Regions from separate parts of the Paenibacillus sp. FSL R10-2734 genome, predicted to be linked through region 2. Evidence: predicted binding sites of a transcription regulator. Region 2 holds the regulator's gene; the other holds the start of a gene.
What was found. The regulator LexA, encoded in region 2, represses DNA repair genes until DNA is damaged. The targets are predictions, from matches to a motif close to CGAACATATGTTCG.

Region 1 (4,700 bases), 1.4 Mb from region 2:
GTGTCTTTCCCATTCATAACGTTTAGTAATAATATCTTCAGCAGAGGCTATAAGCGTCTGATCCTCAATGGTAATCAAATACTCCATATCTAATTCCGTCCTCCTCTTATTTTTCCTAAGTATATTAAATCGCACTGCATTCTGATATAAGATATACTATTTTAAGTTCCAAAAAGGAGGAGCAGATTTGAAAATACAGAAACTTATCACCAGTCTCATCATTGTTGTGTTACTTGCTTTAGGCGGTTACTGGTTTGAACAGAACGGAGACCCGGCAGCCCCCTCGTCTACATCCGATTCAGAAGTTGTTCAGTTGATCTTCCCATCGGATCGTTATCCTGAGACGGCCAAGCATATTCAGGACGCGATTGCCAAAGGGGAATCCGCTACGTGCACCATTAACCGTGAGCAGGCTGAAGAGAACCGCAAAGAATCCTTAAAAGGGATCCCCACCAAAAAAGGGTACGACCGCGATGAATGGCCAATGGCCATGTGTGATGAAGGCGGCGAAGGGGCCGACATTGAATACATAACGCCAAAAGATAACCGCGGCGCAGGAAGCTGGGTTGGCAATCAGCTAGAAGATTATGCGGATGGAACCCGCGTAGAATTTATGTTCAAATAATACCTGGCTGATAAACAAAACGATTCAAAAAAAGCCCCATCCGGCGTGTGCCGGATGGGGCTACATTGTGCATCAGCTAGCTTAGAATAAGCAAGCTTTAGTGATGATAACCAGCAAGATGAAGAGTACCAGAATAGCTCCTGTTGAAGTAAAAGGACTACACACCGGACCTACATTTACTGGGCTTACTACAGGACCTACGTTACAACCACAATGTTCCATTCCCATAATTAATTCCTCCTAATGATTAATGACTACAGCACAAGATATGTAAAAAGGAGATAAGCTGTTTGGGCGAATTGGCAAACAAATGCTATTCACCTAATGAATTAGGTAGGCACAGTCGATAAACAGGATATACACGAAGGAGGTGCAATATGGATATAGCCGCATTATCAATGGCAATGAGTCAAGCATCCCTGGCTCAAAATGTGGGGATACAGGTCATGAGTATTGCCAAAAATCAGGCTGAAACCCAGAGTCAAATAATGGTGGAAATGCTGGGCAAAAGCGTTGCTCCCAATTTAGGAAAAACACTTGATATTAGTGTATAATTGCTTTATGCTAAGGACACAAGAACACTCGTTCTCATGTGTCCTTATATCTTTTTTTTGCTTTACATAGCCCTTCGGGCTTTTCTTTTGTCTTATTATACGAACATACGATCCTATAATTGATTTTGAATGAGGTGAATGATGTGAATAACATGAAATCCTATTATCAAATGACTGCGCTGGAGAAGTGGACGGAAGATTTATACAAGCGTCTGAACCTTAAGCAGCCTTCACAAATTTCGATTGCTTATATTGCAGAACGACTTAATATTTGGGTTCATTATTTGGATGTAAGAAGCAAGAGCATCGAAGCATCAGCGGGGATGTACAGCATGTTTATCGATAACCGTCTTCCAGCCAGTCTTCAGCGGCTTGAGTTTCTCCATGAGCTTTGTCACCTGCTCCGCCATGGTACTAATCAGATATTGATGCCAGAGCATTTTACGCGGGCACAGGAGGATGAATCCGAGCGTTTTATTCTTTATGCAGCTATGCCTTACTCCATGATCTCCCGCATGGCATTGCCCGAACAACGGGAAGAAGCCATCACTTATCTTGCAGCAGAATTTCAAGTTCCTAGCGAGCTGGCTTTACAGCGGATTGATCAAATCCAAAGACGTGTTTTTCAGGGGCAATTATTGGCCGTAATGGGAAGAAACGAAGAGCGCTTAACACATATTCAATAATAACTGCGGAGATAATAAGCTTAGTCGCAATGAAGGACCATTAATAATTATGGTGGAATTTCTCGTAAGGGGGAACGATATGGAAGCCATTAAAGTAATTGAATTATTGATGACTCATCCAGATTATAATGTAGATGCAGTACACCCCGAAATTCCGGATTTTGTTGGGATTGAGTCGATTGAAGTGGATCATGAAACGGGGACCTTCTCCATTTTATTGCAAGAACCCAAAGACTAAAGAAGATGATTTGTGCAAATTCATAATAAAAAGGCAGCAAGTACAGGTATAATATACCCAGACAAATCTTCGCCTATGTTGGGTTTAACTATCGGTAGGAAATTTGCTGCCTTATTTGTAATAATAAACTCTATTATGCGGATACAAACTGAATCACACCAATAAGAGTAAGAATAAGGAATACACCTACAACCCCCCAAATAATAAACCATAAGATTCTCTGACCCGGTAGCTTCGGACTAGATTGATTCCCTAGTACCTTAATTCGCTGCTCCAACTCCTGTATTTTCTCTTCATGTTGAGTCATATACTTCCCTCCCAATTTGTATATTACAAGATACAATATGAATGACATCCCAGTCTCAGTATATTATCTTATAATATATACATTTTATCTAAATGGAGGGAATTAATGAAGAAAAGAACAAAAATAATTCTTGTTACTCTCATTATTATATATGGAGTTGCTTCCTTAGCTCTTCACTCCTTCCGAAATCACATGAACAATGAGGTCATTCAGTATCTGATAAATACGAGAGATTATAGAAATGAAGATTTTTATAAAGTATACACCCAGATTAGTAAGGCTCCCGTAGTAAGTACAACGGTGATTTTTGCAGATGAACCCTATGCTAGATACTTTTATCGAAAAGAAAAGGATCGGATTTATCAATATAGCATGGCCCCTGTTAAAGGCACTGATCCTAACTATACATATAAACATATTGAGGAGAGTCTGCCTTAAGAGGGGGAACTTCTACTATAAAGACGCGATTGTCTCAGCAGTCATGATTATGGCTGTTGGAGCAATCGCGTTTTTTTAGATTCTAAAGATTGAAACAGTAAAAATATCATTTGAGTTAGATACTATTTGCGCGTACTTAGTAGCTATCGGACACAGCTGACCTTATACGCGGCATAATCCCCTTTTTTGCGTGCTATCGGACCTCATAGCCGCTATTAACATTAAAAACACCAAATATATGCCATTTGAGATGGAATAGGTGCACTGGGGTCCGAAACCCTGCTCCAAAAGCAATAAATTTGCAAATAACGTCATCTGAGTCCGAAAGGATCTGAAGATAATTAATGAATAGGCGGTTTTATCCTAAAAACGCAAACAAATTTCCTCAGGAACAAAATGTGACCAAATACCGTCCTAAATGGTGTTATAGGTAAAGGGGGCATAGAATCATGCAACGATCCATGACCCGGCCGGGAAATCATGTGATAAAGAGTTACGAAATCTACGCAGATATGCTGTTCCGGATTGCCTTGGTCCATTTAGGCAGCCGCCAAGATGCCGAAGAAGCCACTCAGGATACCTTCATCAAGCTGATAGAAAAAGCGCCAAAGTTCAAAGACGCTGAACATCAGAAAGCGTGGCTGATCCGGGTAATCACCAATCACTGTAAAACACTACTGGGTAGAGGCTGGCGCAAGCGCGAGGTTAAGCTGGAAAGTGCTGAGCCGATTGCGGTAGACAGCCCGGAAGATTTGGCTCTACTACAGCTAGTTATGGCGATGCCCATGAAGTATAAAACCGTAATCCATCTTTATTATTACGAGGACTATCCCATCCAGGAAATCAGCAAGATTCTGCAGATTAGTCAGTCTGCCGTGAAGATGAGACTTCAACGGGGACGGCAACTGTTAAAACTGGAGCTGGAAGGAGTGGAATCACATTGAAGGAAGATCAGTTTCGAACATTATACAAGAAAGCGGTGGATTCTATGAAACCGGATGAAGATATGAAAAAAGAATTGATCAACAAACTGGAACAACGGCAAGAGCGGAAGCGTCCGCGTAAATCAGTTTATATCGCGGCAAGTATCGTGATCGCTGCCGGAATTGGCTTGGCTGCGCCTAATATATTGCAGCAGTTAAACAGCGGCCAGAGTACCCAAGGACAGATTACCCAGGTAACTCCGAGCCCAAGCGAACCTGGCAACGCTGGCACAAATGCGTCCGGAAGCATTGTCATTCCTAAGCTGGAACTACCGGATATGAAGTCTGGCGTTATGGCAGATATGATCGCCTTGGTCGTGTATAAAGACAATATTTATACACAGTCTGCGACTCGCATCGATGCTGCTGACGCTGCCGCCCTACGCGGTGACAAGCTAGGTCGGACTACAGGTGGTATCGATGAATGGAGCGGTAAAGACAAGTATACCGAATTAGCCTCCAACATCGGCGAGACGGATATCTATTCCGTGAAGGGATATGATGCCAGCTTCCTGATTATGTCCTATTCGGAAATTAACGGCGAGGTATTCGCCGAACTGTATGAACACACGAACGGCATCACCATAAATAGCGGTGCCGATCTGTTTGGCAAGCTAAATCTTGAAGGCCGAATTACTTCAGCTCAGTGGGAAAGCTTCGACAGCTGGAACAACGGACTGCAGCAGTCCACACCGCTTGCTGACGGCGAGTCGCTAAGCGGTTTCCTTACGGCACTCCAAGCAGCCAAACCGCTGGCTGCAGAGCCTCTTATCGAGCAAGGCATCTACGACAGCGAAGACCGCAAGATCCTCTATCTCCAGTTGGAAGACAACGCTCGGGTAGAGCTGACCCTGTTCGGTCAAGGGCTT
Region 2 (4,700 bases):
TGCTGTTTTGTTGTCTCTTGGATACTTTGGAAAGGGTTAGAGCGTTTACAACAATCTCTGATCCCATAACATTATCGAAGGAGTATAACTTTGCTACAGCTTTTTTGCTTATCTTGGGATTGCTGGTGCCTATAGCTATTTTCTTATAAGATTCGTTAAGAGCGATCATGTGAGTTTGATTAGGGGGGATGAATGTTTTGGTGAATATGATGTTAAAAGATGAGGTTGCGCTTAATAGCTTAGACAGTGCTGAAGAAGTAGATAGCTTTTTCAATTCTAGAATACCGGCACTTAGAATTAAGACTACTCCTATAATAGCAAATATGTAGATCAAGATAATCAGCATGTAATCACGCCTCCTAGTTATCTCCTCAAAGCAAGATGTATTACTTAATGAAAGATATGCATGAATTATCTCTACTAGTATCTGTTAAAAGCGTAAATCGTGGAAATATAGGAATGACTACATTGTAAGCAAAAAGAAGCACCCAGAAATCTGCCTATTTTGCAAATTGAGCGCAAAAATTTGGGCAGTTGCCTGAGTGCTTTGTGGAATACTTATAAAGTAACTATGTAAAAACTATAAGAAATTGAAAGCCGTGATCTGATCGGTATATACAATTAGCTGTTTGTATTCGATTGGAGATTCGTAATTAGCATAGGGTCTTACAATAACCTCGTTAAGAACTATAAAGTTATAAACGAAATTTTTATCGGGATGTTCTGATCCTAGATAGGATTTGTATTCGTCGACAATGACATCATCCATCAAAGATTTTAAGTCAAATACATCCTCTTTGTTGGAGTCAGCAGGGGAGACAATACCTTGAATGCTGCCAAATGAGGTGAGCAGATTTACCTTTTTTCCACTAGCTTGATCGTTATTTAACAATAAACCGGAGAGTTTACCCAGTGCATCGACTTTAAAATCGATGAGGGTTCTAATTTTTGAGTTGTTCAAAACTAAACACTTCCTTTCAATTTGAAATCCTGTTAACAATATTCGACATATAACCACATAATTCCTAGTGCGCTATATAAAATACTCAAAAACAAAAGCCTCCCATTCATGAAATATCGAGTGGGGGGCTTTTGTTTATGGATAGATTTAATTTCTTATCGTCACTCGTGTTCCAATGGGGACAATCGCTGCGAGTGCTAATACATCCTCATTGTACATACGAATACAACCGTGTGAGACTTCGTGACCTATGGATGAGGGATCGTTAGTTCCATGTATCCCATAGTGAGGCTTTGAAAGTCCCATCCAAAATGCACCAAATGGACCACCAGGATTGGGCTGCTTGTTAATAATTGTGAACTCGCCCAGTGGGGATTGAGTTACCATTTTACCGATTCCGACAGGGAAGCCCCTGACCACAACGTTGTTATCAAGAAGATAAAGCATTCGCTGCGATAAATCTACAATAATTCGATAATTTGGCATGCGCAACACTCCTTTCTAATTAGGATATGAGCAAAACACCTAAACGGTTATTTATAGAAAATGGCCATTTTAGCGAATGGGAACAAATGTTCTATAATCGATTATTTGAGTTAAATAGCAGAAAAAATGGCTGTTCCGCGTTTGCGGAACAGCCATTTGTAAAATATAAGAAAGAATTTAAGGTATACATTATCCTTATATTTCTCGCAGAAATGATTACCTTCCCTAAAAAGGACGGTAATCTGTTTCCGCTTGGTAGGAGTGCGTGGTTAGTGGATATCTCGGAACAGTCCGATAACTCTGCCGAGAATGGTTACGCGATTAAGGCGAAGAGGCTCATATGCCGGATTCTCCGGCTGAAGACGTATATGATCACGTTCTTTATAAAAGGTCTTAACGGTTGCTTCATCTTCTTCAGTCATAGCTACAACGATATCTCCGTTATCAGCCGTTTGTTGTTGACGAACAATTACATAGTCACCATTCATAATCCCTGCTTCTACCATACTGTCACCTTGAACCGATAACATAAATACTTTGTTATCTCCAACATAGTGAGTTGGAAGTGGGAAATAGTCTTCAATATTCTCAGTAGCAGTGATAGGCACCCCGGCGGTAACCTTGCCTACGACAGGAATGCGAGCGACGGTTTGTGCGAAATGATGGACATTCTCGGAATCCTCTTGGCCTAGCAATTCTATCGCACGAGGCTTCGTTGGATCTCGACGAATAAGTCCCTTCTTCTCAAGCCGATCCAAATGACCGTGAACTGTGGAGCTGGAAGCTAGACCAACAGCTTCTCCAATCTCCCGGACGGAAGGAGGATAACCCTTGCTGCGGACTTCGCTACGTATAAATTCCAGGATCGCCAGCTGGCGACTAGAAATCTTTGACATTGGAATCAACCCCATATAGTAATGTTTGGGAAAATTATAACATAGAACTACCGTTCGCACAAACATAAGTTCTAACTATTATAAATATTAATATGAAAGAGTTAATAAATGGTAGCCTCTTATTGTTTATTTAAGCTTCATATAAATGATCAATTAGGTCTTTTTAAGATTGATATGGCTTTTTGCTATTTTCGAAAAAAAGAGAACAATTGTTCTAAAATAGTATTGAACAAAACACATGTTCGTGTTATTATGAATTTGAAAGTAAGAACAAGTGTTTGGAGGATGATATTCATGTTAAAATACAGTACATACCGTAGCATCTACGATAAAGCCCCAGTGGTTGAATCTTTAGGACATAATCCTATTACCCGTAATTCAGCTCAGATTAAAGAGATTACAGATCGCTTGCTTGAAGGATTGATGCGTTTGTTCCGGAGAGATTTTGTTATTAAACTGACATTGATCATTGTGCTCGTACTATCAGGGCTTACAGTAGTAGGTAATGTATTTGCAGGATCAACTTCTTTAATGAAGGATGAGAAGCGCGTAGTGGTTGAACGTGGAGATACACTTTGGAGTATAGCTCTTGAGAATAAACCTTCTGATATGAAGACGGCTGTATATATAGAAGGAATTAAAAAATCTAATGGGATTAAGGGTAGTCAAATTAATGCTGGAGATGTTCTAACGTTACCTATTTATTAATTTTCTAAGAACATAATAGAAAGACATTAAGAGCTTGCAGGGAGTAAACCTTGACAAGCTCTTTTTCTCATGGCAGAGTTAGAATTAATTTATAAGGGGAGGGAAAGTTTTTTGAATATTGATGAGTTGGTCGCGCGTATTAACGAATTGGCACGCAAACAGAAGAGCGTAGGCCTTAATCAAGAGGAATTGGCGGAACGTGCCAAGCTCCGTGAAATTTATTTGGGGAATATCCGCAATAATTTTCGAGCACAATTGAATACGATTGAATTGGTTGATAATGATGAGCATGAAGAAGGTAACAAGGGACTTAAGCATTAACACCCTGTTCCTTTTCATAGATATTACTGGATGACTAGGGGGAACGCATATGGCCCGTTCTTGGGAAAGAATGGTTCAACGCAACACACAGCAAATCAACAAGCAAAGAAAGAAACAGGGGAAGGAAACGATTTATGCGTCTAAATCTAAATCTCCTGGCAAGAACACCGAAACCTTTAAAGGTCGTAACATTGCACTTCCAATAGTGTTAGTAGTGCTTGGTTCATTGTTCTGGGTGATTGGTTCAGTAGATCAGGCCCAAGGCAGTGGTATGCTTATGAACTGGCTAGGAGTTGTTTTGTACTACTTACTAGCGGCACTTCTGTTCTTCCGACGTCCGTACTTGAAGGTGGAGAATGCTAGACTATCTACTATTAAATTCAATCGCGAACGCTATTTGTCAGCTTCTGATATTGAGAAAATCATCCTTTCGCGTGGAGCAGTTGTCATTAAGCATAAAGGCAAACGCACGAAATGGATTTTTACCAGACTTATGAATCGTTATGATACAGCTGCGATGGGGACTCGTCTGGAAGCATTCGCAAAAGCTCACCAAATTGAAGTAGTTCACGATTAGAAATTAACCAGCCATAGGAGAGGGAGACCTGTAATGCCAATTTCTGCCGTACTATTTGACCTTGATGATACACTGCTCTGGGATGATCGGAGCGTCAATGAAGCATTTCGTTCTACATGTGAAGCCGCCGGGGAAACGATTGATCCACAAGAACTAGAAGTCGCGGTGCGTAAAGAAGCCATAGGATTATATGAATCATACGAAACGAACCCATTTACAAAAATGATCGGGATTAATCCTTTTGAAGCACTTTGGGGAAACTTTACTGCAGGTGAACAACCGGAATTCCGTCAATTGGAGCAACTTGCACCGGGATACCGTAAAGAGTCGTGGCGTCGTGGTCTTGCAGCTCTTGGTGTAGAGGATGAAGTTCTTGCTGAGACATTAGCTAACAAGTTTGCAGCAGAGCGTAGAAAACGGGCTTACATCTATGAAGAAACGATTCAGGTGCTTGAAGAGCTGAAGGGTAAAGTGAAGCTATTGCTTTTGACTAACGGATGCCCTGCATTGCAACAAGAGAAGCTGGATGGTGTACCTGAAATCGTTCCTTTCTTTGATCACATCGTGATTTCCGGAAGCTTCGGCAAAGGAAAACCGGATAAGGATATTTTTCTACATGCCTTAGAGCTTCTTGACATTGCACCTGAGCAAGGGGTTATGGTCGGTGATAAGCTTACAACGGATATTCGTGGTGGGTTGGCAACAGGGTTGACTACGGTCTGGATTAATAGAAAAGGTAAACAGCCAGATC

Region 1: NSS67_RS10570 (ImmA/IrrE family metallo-endopeptidase) is a predicted target of LexA. The motif match lies at 1,280-1,293, and genes of this name have one in related genera.

The regions. Positions count from the first base shown of each region.
Region 1 is NZ_CP150170.1:2,392,480-2,397,179, reverse strand. It holds gene NSS67_RS10590 (cytidine deaminase) at 1-87, opposite strand, end outside; gene NSS67_RS10585 (NucA/NucB deoxyribonuclease domain-containing protein) at 194-625, shown strand; gene NSS67_RS10580 (hypothetical protein) at 707-853, opposite strand; gene NSS67_RS10575 (YjfB family protein) at 1,003-1,179, shown strand; gene NSS67_RS10570 (ImmA/IrrE family metallo-endopeptidase) at 1,332-1,865, shown strand; gene NSS67_RS10565 (hypothetical protein) at 1,945-2,103, shown strand; gene NSS67_RS10560 (hypothetical protein) at 2,237-2,410, opposite strand; gene NSS67_RS10555 (DUF3139 domain-containing protein) at 2,516-2,848, shown strand; gene NSS67_RS10550 (sigma-70 family RNA polymerase sigma factor) at 3,298-3,792, shown strand; gene NSS67_RS10545 (hypothetical protein) at 3,789-4,700, shown strand, end outside.
Region 2 is NZ_CP150170.1:3,826,759-3,831,458, forward strand. It holds gene NSS67_RS16695 (hypothetical protein) at 1-346, opposite strand, end outside; gene NSS67_RS16700 (hypothetical protein) at 581-961, opposite strand; gene NSS67_RS16705 (L,D-transpeptidase) at 1,109-1,447, opposite strand; gene lexA (transcriptional repressor LexA) at 1,717-2,343, opposite strand; gene NSS67_RS16715 (LysM peptidoglycan-binding domain-containing protein) at 2,638-3,051, shown strand; gene NSS67_RS16720 (DUF896 domain-containing protein) at 3,163-3,372, shown strand; gene NSS67_RS16725 (hypothetical protein) at 3,422-3,949, shown strand; gene NSS67_RS16730 (HAD family hydrolase) at 3,983-4,700, shown strand, end outside.